Regions from separate parts of the Streptomyces sp. NPDC094143 genome, predicted to be linked through region 1. Evidence: riboswitches for the same ligand, from Rfam matches in the RefSeq annotation. Region 1 holds a riboswitch; each other region holds the start of a gene.

The links. A riboswitch is a leader RNA that binds a small molecule or an ion and turns the genes downstream of it on or off. The one in region 1 is predicted to bind cobalamin.
Region 2: linked by a shared signal. The riboswitch ahead of ABTZ58_RS22915 (cobalamin biosynthesis protein) and the one ahead of ABTZ58_RS38995 (GHMP family kinase ATP-binding protein) in region 1 are both predicted to bind cobalamin.
Region 3: linked by a shared signal. The riboswitch ahead of ABTZ58_RS21410 (ABC transporter substrate-binding protein) and the one ahead of ABTZ58_RS38995 (GHMP family kinase ATP-binding protein) in region 1 are both predicted to bind cobalamin.

Annotation. Positions count from the first base shown of each region.
Region 1 is NZ_JBEOTZ010000079.1:720-5,516, reverse strand. It holds gene ABTZ58_RS39000 (cysteine synthase family protein) at 1-744, opposite strand, end outside; gene ABTZ58_RS38995 (GHMP family kinase ATP-binding protein) at 741-1,604, opposite strand; cobalamin riboswitch at 1,661-1,904, opposite strand; gene ABTZ58_RS38990 (ferric reductase-like transmembrane domain-containing protein) at 2,118-3,122, shown strand; partial or broken gene ABTZ58_RS38985 (IS481 family transposase) at 3,375-3,476, shown strand; gene ABTZ58_RS38980 (hypothetical protein) at 3,535-3,921, shown strand; gene ABTZ58_RS38975 (hypothetical protein) at 3,934-4,362, shown strand.
Region 2 is NZ_JBEOTZ010000018.1:55,805-60,601, forward strand. It holds gene ABTZ58_RS22905 (inorganic phosphate transporter) at 1-1,177, shown strand, start outside; gene ABTZ58_RS22910 (hypothetical protein) at 1,210-1,431, shown strand; cobalamin riboswitch at 1,564-1,702, shown strand; gene ABTZ58_RS22915 (cobalamin biosynthesis protein) at 1,806-2,747, shown strand; gene ABTZ58_RS22920 (cobyric acid synthase) at 2,744-4,252, shown strand; gene cobN (cobaltochelatase subunit CobN) at 4,249-4,797, shown strand, end outside.
Region 3 is NZ_JBEOTZ010000016.1:108,357-113,153, reverse strand. It holds partial or broken gene ABTZ58_RS21420 (4-hydroxybenzoate 3-monooxygenase) at 1-589, opposite strand, end outside; gene ABTZ58_RS21415 (CoA-binding protein) at 819-1,229, opposite strand; cobalamin riboswitch at 1,312-1,501, shown strand; gene ABTZ58_RS21410 (ABC transporter substrate-binding protein) at 1,572-2,591, shown strand; gene ABTZ58_RS21405 (FecCD family ABC transporter permease) at 2,588-3,640, shown strand; gene ABTZ58_RS21400 (ABC transporter ATP-binding protein) at 4,078-4,797, shown strand, end outside.

The DNA of each region.
Region 1 (4,797 bases):
CAGCAGGGCGATCGCGCCGGACATGGCGTGGGTGAAGTCCAGCCAGTGCACCGTGTCGTAGAAGTGGTGACGGACGTTGTCGAAGACGATCGACGACCCGATGCCGGCGATGATCGCCTCCGGGTCGTGGTGGTCCTGGCTGCCGAACGTGACGCTGCCGAACGGCTGGACGCCGACGAGGCGCACCGAAGGGTCGGTGGCGCGCAGGCGCTCCACGAGCCCGCCCGTGGAGGCTCCCGAGCCCACCCCTGCGACGACGGTCAGCGCGGCCCGAGGGAACGCGGCCGTGATCCGGTCGGCGACCTCGTGGTAACCGAGGTAGTGGACGTCGTCGTGGTACTGGCGCATCCAGTGCCAGTCGGGCTGGCCGGCGAGGATCTCCTTGACCCGCCGCACCCGCAGTTCCTGGTCCAGCTTGAGGTTCTTGGAGGGGCGGACCTGTTCCACGGTGGCGCCGAGGATCTCCAGCTGGGCGCGGGTGGTGGTGTCCACGGTGGTGGACGCGACGATGTGACAGCGCATGCCGTATCGATGGCAGGCCAGCGCCAGGGCGTAGGCGTAGATGCCGCTGGAGCTGTCGATCAGGGTCTGTCCCGGGCGGATCGTGCCCCGTTCCAGCAGGTGGCGGACGGCGGCGAGCGCGGAGTAGATCTTCATCGACTCGAACCGGATCAGGACGAGGCCGTCGGTGAGCCGGACGAGATCGGGGACCTTCAGGGCGTCGGCGATGTGGGGGTGGATCACCCGTAGCCTCCTTGGGCGAAGGAACACTGGTGGCCGAGCGAGTGGAAGAAGGCGGAGAGGTCGGACTTCTGTTCGGCGTCCAGGCGGCCGGGGAAGAGGTAGCCGATCAGGCAGCCGGTGTGGGCGACGAAGATGCCGTCGGCGCCGAACCGCTCCTGGTGGGCGAGCATGCTGTCGAACGTCGTCTTGGGCAGCACGCTCTGCGACAGGGTCGCGCTGGCGGTGGCCGCCCGGGCGACGGCGGCCGGGTCGCCGGAGGCGAAGCCCTTCAGCAGGTCGGTCAGGCACCGCTCGTACTCCTCCCCGTGCCGCCGGTAGTGCGCCAGCAGCAGGTCGGTGACGGCGGTGGTGTCCACCGTCCCGGGTTCGCTGATGTACGCCGTGTGGAAGCCGATGTCCGTGCCCAGGCGCCGCACCACCCGGTGCCGGCCACTGAGGTACAGCGCGAACTCGTCGAGGAAGACGCTGTCGGCCCGCTCGACCGCCGCCAGAATGCCCAGGACCACGTCCATGTCGTAGGGCAACGCGAAGAGCCGGAACAGGCAGCGCAGGGTGGCAACGATGTCGGCGGTTGAACTCGCCATCCCCACGCCCACCCGCAGGTCGGAGTGGGCCCTCCAGCGGCCCGGCGGCAGCGTGAGCCCGAAGTGTTCCAGAAAGAGCCGGGCCGCGAGGGCGGCCTTCTCACCGAGAGGCGGCGCGTCCGGCGGCTCGGTCCCTTCAGCGAAGTATGTCCACGAGTGGCGGTCCACGGGGAACGACACGATGGCGATGTCCGGCTCCGTGCCCGCCCGTAGCGGGCCCTGGTACAGCTCGCCCAGCGTGCCGTGGCAGACGCCGGACACGGTACGGCCCGTCACGAACCCTCCCTTGCCGCCGACCCGGTCCTCGAGGTCACCATGCACAGCCCGCAGATCGCCTACGGGCGCAGTGGCAGGTCTTCGGACTCGTGGGCTCGCTCACCGGGGACACCGGTCACCGGTGGGCACCTACCGGCCGTCGCTTCCCCGGTCCCCGCACGACTCGGGCCCAGTGCTGTTGACGGCTGTCGTTCCCACTCACCGCTGCGGGACAGTCCCGGATTCCCACCGGGTTCCCTCTTGCGCCGCGCCACCGGATCCTGACGCCGGGAGGCTCGAACCGACTGCGGACATCAGCGTAGGGCGGCTCCCGCTGCTGCGGCAGAGGGCGCGTCCGTAGTTGTCCGGATGCGGTCGGTCGGGTGGCGGCGCCGGAGAACCTTGAGACGATCCGGCCGGCCCGGGGAGCGACTCTGGCTGGATGTGCCCTCGGTAATCCCGGCCCCGCTCGTCACACTGGTGCGTCGACGTCACCCCACCTCCCCGCGGAGGACCGCGCCCGGAAGGCCCAGGATGCTGCCAGAGACGACGCCGGAGGACAGCGGCACGACAAACCCGCCGCCCGCCCGTGACAAGCGCCCGCCCGAGCGCGTCGTCCTGCGATCCGACCTGCGCGCGGCACTCCCCGACGCGAGCGCGGCTGTGCTGGTCACGGTGGCGGTCTTCGCGTTCCTGTACGCCCGCATGGAGTCGGGTGACTCGGCGACGGTCGCCGTCATGCCGTTCATGAACGACGCCGGCACCTACTGGATGTACCTGCTCAGCCAGGCATTCGGCTGGTCTGGCCTGCTGTGGGCCTGGGGCACGGTCATGCTGGGCCTGCTGCTGTCGGGGCCGCGCCCCACCCGGCTGCCGGTGCCCCGGCAGGTGCTGGAACGCTGGCACCGCACCACCAGCCTGACCACGATGGCCCTGATGTTCGCGCACGCGCTGATGTTCGCGGCGGAACTCGTGCGCTATGAGGCTCAACTGGGATGGGTCCAGCGGCTGTGGGCGGGATTCGCGGACACGTTCGTGCCCGGTTGGTACGACTCCGGAACCGGCAGGATCGCCATCCCGCTCGGCCAGGGCGCTCTGTATCTGGCCATCCCATTGGGCCTGTTGTTCTACATCCGCCACCGCATCGGCGCCAACACCTGGCGCCGACTGCACCGCTTCGTCATCGTCGTCTACGTGCTGAGCGTGTGGCACACCCTGCTGTACGGCACCAACGTCTGGTACGGCGAATGGCCGCGCACCGTCCTGTGGCTGCTGCAACTCCCCGTCGCCGTCATGCTGTTGCTGCGCCTGCTGAGACCCGCCCGGCGGGCCGAACGGCTGGGCGCGCCAAGACGCCGGGAGGGCGGACCGCTGTCCGTCCGGGCGATGCCGGGCTGGGGGGCGCGGGCCGCTGGCCGTGTGGCCGCCGTGGCCGTCGTGGTGGGGCTCGTCCTCGTCGTGGCGTCGGGCCGAGACGGCGGCAGGGAACGCCCGGCCGAACCGCCCACGACGAGCCCGCACGCACAGGAGTCCGATTGATCCCCGGCCGCCGACCGGGAAGGCTCGTACGGGTACCCGAAGGCGGGGACGTGCTGAGGCCGTGCTGGATCGCTGTGTGCCGGGACGGCTGCTGCGGCACGGCAGCGCCCATGCGCATTTTCGGCATGCCTGAACGCGCGTGCGACCAGGCCAACTTGGTCGATGCGCAGCAACCCTCCGCCGGGCGTGCGGCTAGGTCTAAAACTGACGGACGTTGTTGACAGGTGGGTCTCCCGTCCCTAGGAGACCCCCATGACTGAACGCGAGCTCGCAAGACGCGCCCGCCATCGGCTCGCAGTACTGCGTCACGCGGAAGAGGTGAGCGGCAACGTCGCCGCCACCTGCCGCCACTACGGCATCAGCCGCCAGTGCTTCTACACCTGGCGCCGACGCTACGAAGCCGAGGGCCAAGGTGTGGAAGTGGGAGGAGAGGGCGATCGTTGGCACGTTCGACTTGTGGCTGTGCAACGACCCGGACCGGCCCCATACGTGGCTGGTGGTCAGCGTCGGGCTGTGGACCGAGCCGCAGTTGTTCGACGAAGAGCCCGCCGCCCGGCTCGGGCACTTCGATGCCACCCCGCACCAGCCACTGCTGTTCCTGCCGCGCCCGCCGGGACCTGCGACCTTCACCGCCCGGGTGACCGGCGGCGCCTTGCCCGACAAGAACTCTTCGCGAGCCAAGGGAGCCGACACGGTCGGCATGGCCCATCAGTGGGCCGCGAACGACCCGGCCGTCCTGGCCGCACGCGTCCGCAGGGATCTCACCACGCTGCTGCCCCACCTGCCAGCCCCGCGCTGAAGGAACCCTCTGGTGCCGTCGTACGCGAAGGACCCGCGCTGCACCGCCATGGCCGATGCCCTCATTCACCTACTGCGCCGGGCCTGCCCGCAGGACGCCGGCGGGTACGGCGGCTACTACCAGGTGGACTTCGGCGATGAGGAAGCCATCGCGCTGGGCGGGGTGGAGCTGATCCGGGCCGCGATGCGCAAGGCGGCCAAACAGCTCCGCTGGAAGGTCACCACCATCGGGTGGACCGGCACCCGCAACGGCACCGTGATCGCCGTCCAGGACACACGCGAGGTACCCGACGGGTTCCGGGCTCGGCGAGGCGATGAACGACAAGCTGAGCGCGGCGCTCCACAAGGTCTGGGGCGAACCGGGCCCGGCGCCGTGCAGCGCGGCTCGGTGCCGCTGATGACGCAGGAGTCCCGCGCGGCCGTCGCCCGGGACGACGCCTGAACCGACCGGCCCCCGATGCGGATCAAGCGGCCCGGACCTCCCCAGCTCCTGCGGCGGGTATTCCCACTGGATGCCGGTATGCAGCACGAACAGGGTCCCGCACAACGCCAGCCGGCCCGGCACCCGCGGGCCGGCCCGCCACCAGCTTCGGACCTCGCTTCGGCAACAACGACTCGATGAGCGACCACAGTGACTGCCTAACCACGGCATGCCTGATCTCTCAGGCGGCCGGGGTGTGTCGCCCTCGGAAGTCCATTCAGCGTCCCGTCGTGGTCGTGCGGGAGCATTGCGCAGTTCTGGCACCTTTCCGGCAGCGTCGCCCCAGCGATGGGCTGGGGCGGGCTGGGTGGGAGTCGGTCCCCCGAGCGGGGCGGAGTGGTCTCAGCTGTGGAAGTCCGCCGCATGGAAGATTTCAGTGATCAAGCCACAGCCCCA
Region 2 (4,797 bases), on a different contig from region 1:
CGACACCGCGAACGCGATGGCCACGACCATTTCCACGGGCGCCATGCGACCGAAGGCCGCGGTCGCCATGTCCGCGGTCCTGAACCTGGTCGGCGCCTTCCTGTCCGTCGAAGTCGCCAACACGATCTCCAAGGGCCTCGTCGACGAGGCCGGCATCCGTCCCGAAGTCATCTTCGCCGCCCTGGTCGGCGCGATCCTGTGGAACCTGCTGACGTGGTTGGTCGGCCTGCCGTCCAGTTCCTCGCACGCCCTCATGGGCGGTCTGATCGGCGCCACGATCGCCTCGGCGGGCGTCGGCGCGGTGCACGGCGACGTGCTGGTGACCAAGGTGCTCATCCCGGCGGTCGCCGCCCCGCTGGTGGCGGGCGTCGCGGCGATGCTGGCCACGCGGCTGACGTACTCGCTGGGCCGCAAGGCCGACGGCAAGGCGTCCGAGAAGGGCTACCGGGCCGGCCAGATCGCCTCGGCGGGCCTGGTCTCCCTGGCGCACGGCACCAACGACGCGCAGAAGACGATGGGTGTCATCACCCTGGCCCTGGTCGCCGGCGGCGCCGTCGCCCCCGACTCCGACCCGCCCATGTGGGTCATCCTCTCCGCGGGCATCGCGATCGCGCTCGGCACCTACCTGGGCGGCTGGCGCATCATCCGGACCATGGGCAAGGGCCTGACCGACCTCCGGCCGCAGCAGGGCTTCGCCGCCCAGACCAGCGCGGCCACGGTCATCCTGGCCTCCTCGCACCTCGGCTTCTCCCTCTCCACCACCCACTCCGTGTCCGGCGCGGTGATGGGCGCGGGCCTCGGCCGCAAGGGCGGTGTCGTCCGCTGGTCGACCGCGACGCGGATGTTCGTCGCCTGGGGCCTGACCCTGCCGGCGGCCGCCCTGGTGGGCGCGCTCGCCGAGTACGTCACCGGCTTCGGGAACTGGGGCACCGCCGTGGTGGCCGTCTTCCTCGTCGCCTCCTCCGCGGCGATCTGGAAGCTCTCCCGGCGTGAGGTCGTCGACCACACCAACGTCAACGACGCCGGCGCCGAAGCCGACGAGGAGCCGGCCGGCGTGGTGACCGCGGCGATGGCCGCGGTGACGCCGCCGCCCGCGGGCCCCACGGCCGGCGACGTCCCGACGTTCCCCGCCCAGGCGGCCGCCGAGCGGACGCCCACCACGACCACCACGGTCTGACCCCGCCCACCGGTTACAAGGAAGAAGCAGAGATGAAGATCGACTGGGCGGCGCTCGGCTCCGTCTTCGGCGTCAGCCTCGTGGTCACCGTGGCCCTCGTGGGGCTGTTCACCCTCGGCATCACCGGTCTGTCGCGCCGCGAACGGGCGGTGGCGCAGGGCGGGTCCGCGGGCCTGGCGGTGACGGGCGCCTACGCGTGCTTCGCCGCGTGCGCGGCGGCCGTGGGGTACGGCATCTACCTGATCGTGGCCTGACGGCCCGACCGCACATCGTGTCCGCCGGGCGGCACGGGACCTCGGTCCCGTGCCGCCCGGTCGTCGTGTGTGCGAAAGGGACGGTGTGGGGTTCTCCACACTCTCCCCTCGCAGGTCAAGGGCAAGTTGACGGCGGTTCGCGCCCGTGGTGGACTTCCGGGGCCAGTACGGCGGCAGGAGAGGAAGCCGGTGCGAGTCCGGCGCGGTCCCGCCACTGTCACCGGGGTAGCCATCCCCGGGAGCCAGGAACTCTCACCGCCGGTCACGTCGAACCAGGGCGCGGACACCCTGAGTGAGGACACGTATCGCCATGCGCGGCTGCCGATCGAGGTTCAGCACCCCACCCCTGCCTGCCCCGTTGGGCGGCTGACCCCATGGGTGCCGGTCGCGTCTTCGCGTACGGTGCCGCCGCCGGCCTGATCGGTGACCTGCTGCTCGGCGACCCCCGCCGAGGGCATCCGGTCGCCGCGTTCGGGCGGGCCGCGGGTGCCGTGGAACGAGTGGTGTGGCGGGACCACCGCGGGTGGGGCGCGCTGCACGCCGGGGTGTGCGCGTCAGGCGCCGTCGCGCTGGGGGCTGTCGCCCAGCGTGCGGTGCGGTCCTCCGCCGTCGCCTCCGTCGCGCTCACCGGTGCCGCCACCTGGGCCGTCGTCGGGGGGACTTCACTCGCGCGCGAGGCGCGGACCATCGGACGTGCCCTGGAGGCGGGCGACGTCGAGGCGGCCCGGGCGCGGCTGCCGCATCTGTGCGGACGCGACCCGCAGGCCCTGGACGCCGACGGCATTGCCCGGGCCGTGGTCGAGTCCGTCGCCGAGAACACCTCCGACGCGGTGGTGGGGGCACTGGTGTGGGGGGCCCTGGGCGGGGTGCCGGGGCTGCTCGGGTTCCGGGCCGTCAACACCCTGGACGCCATGGTCGGGCACAAGTCGGCCCGTTACCGCCGCTTCGGGTGGGCCTCCGCGCGGCTGGACGACGTCATGGGGTGGCCGGGGGCGCGGCTGACGGCCGTCCTGGCGACGCTGGCCGGGCCGGATCCGCGCGGCGCCGTGCGCGCCTGGCGGGCGGACGCCGCGCAGCACCCGAGCCCCAACGCCGGCCCCGTGGAGGCCTCGTTCGCGGGGGCGCTCGGGGTGCGGCTGGGCGGGACCCTGTCGTACGGCGGGCGGGTGGAGCACCGGCCCGTGCTCAACGAGGCGGGGCGGGGCGTCGGCATCCGGGACGTCGAACGGGCCGTGCGGCTGTCCCGCCGCGTCGGCTGGCTCGCGCTCGGCGTCTGTGTCGCCGCGCGCCACATCACGAAGGGGCGTACGTCATGAGCGGTGGGCTTCTCGTCGCCGGGACCACCTCCGACGCGGGCAAGAGCGTCGTGACGGCCGGGATCTGCCGGTGGCTGGTGCGTCAGGGCGTCAAGGTCGCGCCCTTCAAGGCGCAGAACATGTCCCTGAACTCCTTCGTGACGCGGGAGGGCGCCGAGATCGGGCGGGCGCAGGCCATGCAGGCACAGGCCTGCCGGGTCGAGCCGACCGCGCTGATGAACCCCGTGCTGCTCAAGCCCGGTGGCGAGCAGAGCAGTCAGGTCGTGCTGCTGGGCAAGCCGGTCGGCGAGATGAGCGCGCGCGGCTACCACGGCGGGCGGCAGCGGAAGCTGCTCGGGACGGTGCTGGACTGTCTGGAGCAGTTGCGGGGCACGTATGACGCGGTGATCTGTGAGGGGGCCGGTTCTCCCGCCGAGATCAACCTGCGGCGGACCGACATCGTCAACATGGGCATCGCCCGGAACGCCGGGCTCCCGGTGCTCGTCGTGGGCGACATCGACCGGGGCGGTGTCTTCGCCTCGTTCTTCGGGACGGTGGCGCTGCTGTCCCGCGAGGACCAGGAGCGCGTCGCCGGGTTCCTGGTCAACAAGTTCCGCGGGGACGTCTCCCTGCTGGAGCCCGGGCTGGAGATGCTCCAGGGCCTCACGGGGCGGCGGACGTACGGCGTGCTGCCCTTCCGGCACGGGCTCGGGATCGACGAGGAGGACGGGCTGCGGGTGTCCCTGCGCGGTGCGGTGCGCGAGTCCGTCGTCGCGCCGCCCGTCGGACAGGACGTGCTGCGTGTCGCCGTGTGCGCGGTCCCCCTCATGTCCAACTTCACGGACGTCGACGCGCTGGCCGCCGAACCCGGTGTCGTGGTGCGGTTCGTGGACCGGCCGGAGGAGCTGGCCGACGCCGACCTCGTCATCGTGCCCGGCACCCGAGGGACGGTCCGCGCGCTGGACTGGCTGCGCGAGCGGGGGCTCGCCGACGCCCTGGTGCGCAGGGCCGCCGAGCAGCGGCCGGTGCTCGGCGTCTGCGGCGGCTTCCAGATCCTCGGCGAGCACATCGAGGACGACGTGGAGAGCCGCCGGGGCCGGGTCGACGGGCTGGGCATCCTGCCCGTGCGGGTGCGGTTCGCCCGCGAGAAGACCCTCACCCGGCCGGAGGGCGAGGCCCTCGGGGAGCGGGTCGAGGGCTACGAGATCCACCACGGGGTCGCCGACGTCACCGGTGGTGAACCCTTCCTGGACGGCTGCCGGGTCGGCCAGACCTGGGGCACCCACTGGCACGGCTCACTGGAGTCGGACGGCTTCCGGCGGGCGTTCCTGCGCGAGGTGGCGGCCGCCGCGGGCCGCCGTTTCGTGCCGGCTCCCGGCACCTCGTTCGCCGCGCTGCGCGAGGAGCAGCTCGACCGGCTCGGCGACCTCATCGAACAGCACGCGGACACCGACGCGCTGTGGCGGCTCATCGAGTCCGGCGCGCCGCAAGGACTGCCCTTCATCCCACCGGGAGCACCCGCATGAGCACTGTGTTGTTGTTGTCGACCGCCGACACGGACCTGCTGGCGGCCCGGGCCGCCACGGGCGCCTCGTACCGGATCGGCAATCCGACCCGCGTGGACGTGCGCGAGGAGCTGCCGGCGCTGCTGCACGGGGCGGACATCGCCGTGGTGCGGCTGCTCGGCGGCAAGCGGGCCTGGGAGGACGGGCTCGCCGCGCTGAGGGCCTCCGGGATCCCCACCGTGCTGCTGGGCGGCGAGACAGTGCCGGACGCGGAGCTGATGGCCGAGTCGTCCGTGCCCGCCGGGGTCGTCGCGGAGGCGCTGAAGTACCTCGTGGAGGGCGGCCCGGAGAACCTCACCGAGCTGGCCCGGTTCCTGTCCGACACCGTGCTGCTCACCGGCGAGGGCTTCGCCGCGCCGCGGAAGATGCCCGAGTACGGCGTGCGCGGCGAGCGGGCGCACACCGAGGGACGCCCGACCGTCGGTGTGCTCTTCTACCGGGCCCACGAACTGAGCGGCAACACCGCCTTCGTGGACACCCTGTGCGACGCGATCGAGGCCCACGGC
Region 3 (4,797 bases), on a different contig from region 1:
CGGACGGCGGAGCCTCGGCGAGCAGCGCCAGCCAGCCGATGCCGTAGTCGTGCCGGGCGATGCGCACCCGCTCCGGCGGCAGGGACGCCCTGCTCACCCCGCGGGCCCCGTCGCACCCGGCGACGAACTCGGTCCGCACGACCTGCCGTTCACCCGTGTCTGGGCAGACGTAGGACACCGAGGGCCGGTCGGAGTCGAGGTCGTGGAGCCGTACGTCCCGGACGCCGAAGCGGATCCGGCCGCCGCGCACGTCGGCGTACTCGCGGACCAGGTCCGTCACCAGCAGCGGCTGCGGGTAGACGAAGTGATGGCTGCCCGTCAGCTCGCCGTAGGAGAAGCGGTAGCGCTCCCCGTCGAAGCGGAACTCGCACGCGGTGTGCAGCTCCGCCCGGTCCAGCAGGTTGCGGGCGAGGCCACGCTTCTCCAGGCCCCGTACGGCCCATTCCTCGATGACCCCGGCCCGGGGCCGCTGTTCGATGAACTCCCGGGTCTCGGTCTCCAGCACCAGGCAGTCCACCCCGGCGGCGCGCAGGATGTTGCCGACGGTCAGACCGGCGGGTCCGGCGCCCACGACGACGACCGGGAAGCGTTGCGGGGCGCCGGAGTTGACGGGCGGCGGGGGGGTAGGCCATGCCGCTCATTATGGAGCCGGTGTCAGCGCGCGGGCACCCGCGCGACGGCCGGACGGGGGGCACCGCTTCCCCGCCCGGCGACGGGGAGCCGTGACGGTCACCGGCCCGGGTTGCGGTCATCGCCCGAGCGGGGTCATCGTCCGTGTGCGGTCGCCATCCGAGACGCGGTCGCCATCCGAGACGCGGTCACCGCCCGAGTCGTGGGATCTCGATCGCCGGGCAGCGGTCCATCACCATCTCCAGGCCCGCGGCGCGGGTCCGCTCGTACGCCGCCTCGTCGACGACGCCCAGCTGGAACCAGACGCCCTTCGCGCCCTTGGCGACCGCCTCGTCCGCGACGGCTCCGGCCAGCTCGCTGTTGACGAAGACGTCCACGACGTCCACGCCGAAGGGGATGTCCGCCAGGCTCGCGTACCCCTGCTCGCCGTGCACCGTCTCGGCCTTCGGGTGTACCGGCACGACTCGCTTGCCGAAGCGCTGGAGCACGGCCGCGACGCCGTACGCCGCGCGCTGCCGGTTCGACGACAGGCCCACCACGGCCCAGGTGTCGCCGAGGTCGTTGAGAATCCTGCGGACCGTTGCCTCGTCGCCGTACACCGGCGGCCTCCTCGGAACGTCGTGGCTGAACTGCTGTCCGGGCAACGACGCGGGGCGCGCGGTGATTCCCCGGAAGCCGCCGTGATAGCTTGCCGAGGCCAGTCGAACCCATGTACGTGGGTCAGGGAATCCGGTGGAAATCCGGAACTGACGCGCAGCGGTGAGGGGGACGGGCGGGGCCTCGGCCACTGGACTCCTGCACGGACGTCCGGGAAGGCGCTCCGATCCGGGTGAACCCGAGTCCGAAGACCTGCTGGCGGCCCCCGCGGCCGGTGCGCGGCGGGGGAGCACCGTACGACCGGGCTCCGCGATCGGGCCCTCGACGACTGAGGACTGGTTCCCGTGCCCCTCGCCCCACCCGCCCGTGCCGCCGTGCTGCTCGCGGCCGGCTCCCTCCTCCTGACCGGCTGTGGCGACGCGAGGCCCGCCGACGCGAAGGCCGCCGCCGTCACCCTCGTCAACTGCGGCCACGAGGTACGCGTCCAGGCCCCGCCCCGGCACGCCGTCTCCCTCAACCAGGGCACCACGGAGATCCTGCTCTCCCTCGGCCTCGCCGACCGCCTCGCGGGCACCGCCACCTGGACCGACCCCGTGATGAAGGGGCTGGAGAAGGCCGACGCGACGGTGCCGCGCATCGCCGACGGCAACCCCTCCTTCGAACGGGTCCTGGACGCCGGCCCGGACTTCGTCACCGCCTCCTTCGTCTCCACCCTCGGCCAGGGCGGAGTCGCCACCCGCGAACAGTTCGAGAAGCTCGGCGTGCCCACGTACGTCTCCCCGGCCGACTGCGCCGGGGAGGACAACTCCGGCGGCGGCGACGGCGCTCGCACCAAGGCGCTCGGCATGGACGCCGTCTACGGCGAAGTGCGGGACCTCGCGGCGGTCTTCGGGGTGAAGGAGCGCGGTGACGCCCTGGTGGCCTCCCTCCGGCAGCGCATGGCCAAGGCCACCGCGGGCGTCGACGCCTCCGACGTCACCCTCCTGTACTGGTTCGCCAACTCCGAGTCGCCCTACATGGCGGGCTGCTGCGGTGCGCCCGGCATCATCACCCGCTCCCTCGGCGCGAAGAACGTCTTCGACGACACGCACGAGGAGTGGCCGCAGATCAACTGGGAGACGGTCGCCGACCGCGACCCCGACGTCCTCGTCATCGGCGATCTGACCCGCAAGTCGCAGACCGCCGAGTCGGCCGCGAAGAAGATCGCCTTCCTGGAGTCCAACCCGGCCACGAAGAACATGGACGCGGTCCGGCACAAGCGGTACGTGCTGCTCAGCGGGCAGGCCATGAACCCGACCATCCGCACGGTCGAGGGCGTGGAGCAGGTCGCCGCCGGGCTGCGCCGCTTCGGGCTGGTGAAGTGACCGCCAAGGGTCTCGCGGACGCCGGGGTCCGGCCCCACCGCCGGACCGGGCTCGCGCTGGGAGCAGCCGGGGTCGTCGCGCTCGCCGCCTCCCTCGCCGTCGCCATCACCATCGGCCCCGCCGACATCGGGGTCGGTGACGTGTGGTCCGTGGTGGCCGCCCATCTCGGCCTCGGCGACTCGGACCTGACGCCGATCCGGGCCGGCATCGTCTGGCAGCTGCGGCTGCCGCGCACCCTGCTCGCCGCCGTGTGCGGGGCCGGACTCGCCGTGTGCGGGGCGGTGATGCAGTCGCTGCTGCGCAACCCGCTCGCCGACCCCTTCGTGCTGGGGGTCTCCTCGGGCGCCTCCACCGGCGCGGTGCTCGTGGTCGTGCTCGGCGCGGGCGGCGGCGCCGTCTCCGTCTCCGCGGGCGCCTTCCTCGGGGCCCTGGTCTCCTTCGCGCTGGTCCTGCTGCTCAGCCACACCCTGGGCGGCACCACCGACCGGGTGGTCCTCGCCGGGGTCGCCGCCATGCAGCTGTTCTCGGCGCTCACGTCCTTCGTGGTGATGACCTCCGCCGACGCCGAGACGACCCGGGGTGTGCTGTTCTGGCTCCTCGGCTCCCTCGGCGGCGTCGGCTGGACCGACGTGTGGCTGTGCCTGGCCGTGCTGGCCGTGGCCCTGGTGGTGTGCCTCGCGTACGCCCGTACCCTCGACGCCTTCGCCTTCGGGCGGGACGCGGCGGCCGCGCTCGGGGTGTCCGTGGCCCGCACCCGCCTGGTGCTGCTGTGCGTCACGGCCCTGCTCACGGCGGCGCTGGTCAGCTCGGCCGGGGCGATCGGCTTCGTCGGGCTGGTCCTGCCGCACGCCGCCCGGGCACTGGCCGGGCCCGGGCACGCCCGGCTGCTGCCGGTCACGGCGCTGGCCGGTGCGGTGTTCCTGGTGTGGGTGGACACGCTGGCCCGGACCGTCCTTGATCCCCGGGAGGTGCCGGTGGGCGTCGTGACCTCCCTGATCGGGGTCCCGGCGTTCGTGGCCGTGCTGTACCGGACACGGAGGGCAGGGTGACGGGGGCGGAGCCATCGGCGGACAGCACCGGCCGCCGGGCCGGGCGGACCGGGGGCCGTGCCGGCGAGGCGCGGGGCGAGGGGGCTGAGCGGGCTGGGCTGCGTGCCGGCGAGGCGCGAGGCGAGAGGCCCGGGCGGGACGGCCGCCGTGCCGGCGAGGCACGGGGCGAGGGGGCTGAGCGGGCCGACCGCCGTGCCGGTGAGGCACGGGGCGAGGGGGCTGAGCGGGCCGGTCGCTATGCCGGCGAGGTGCGGGCCGGGCGGGTCGAGGGGCCTGGGCGGGTCGGCCGCCGTGCCGGTGGGGCACGGGGCGAGGGGGCTGAGCGGGCTGGGCTCCGTGCCGGCGAGGCGTCGGGCGAGGGGGTTGAGTGGCCCGGGCGACCGGCTGGCGAGGCGCGAGGTGAAGGGGCCGAGGGGCCCGGGCGGCCGGCCGGCGACGTGCGAGCCGAGTGGGGCGGGTGCCGGAGCGACGGGCTGCGGGCCGACGGGGTCGGGCGTCGGACCGACGGACGTCTCATCCTCGACGGCGTCGTCCTCGCGCCGGAGCCCGGCTCCACCGTCGGCGTCCTCGGCCCCAACGGCTCCGGCAAGTCCACGCTCCTGCGGCTGCTGGCCGGGCTGCTCACCCCGACCGCGGGGGTCGTCACCCTCGACGGCACGCCGCTGGGCGACCTGCCCCGCCGTACCGTCGCCCGCCGCCTCGCCGTCGTCGAGCAGCAGTCGGACAGCCAGGTCGAGCTGACGGTGGAGGACGTCGTACGCCTTGGCCGCATTCCGCACCGGCGGGCCTGGACACCCGCCTCGGCGGACGACGAGCGCGCCGTGCGGGCCGCCCTGGAGCGCACCGGCCTCGCCGACCGCGCCGGCCGGCGCTGGCACACCCTCTCGGGCGGCGAGCGCCAGCGCGTCCAGATCGCCCGCGCGCTCGCCCAGGAGCCCCGCGAACTCCTCCTGGACGAGCCCACCAACCACCTCGACATCCACCACCAGCTGGGCCTGCTCGCCCTGGTCGCGCGGTTGCCGGTCACCACCGTCGTCGCCCTGCACGACCTCAACCTCGCGGCGATGTACTGCGACCGGGTCGTCGTGCTGTGCGCGGGCCGGGTCGTGGCGGGCGGAACGCCGGCCGACGTCCTCACCGAGGAGCTGATCGCCGAG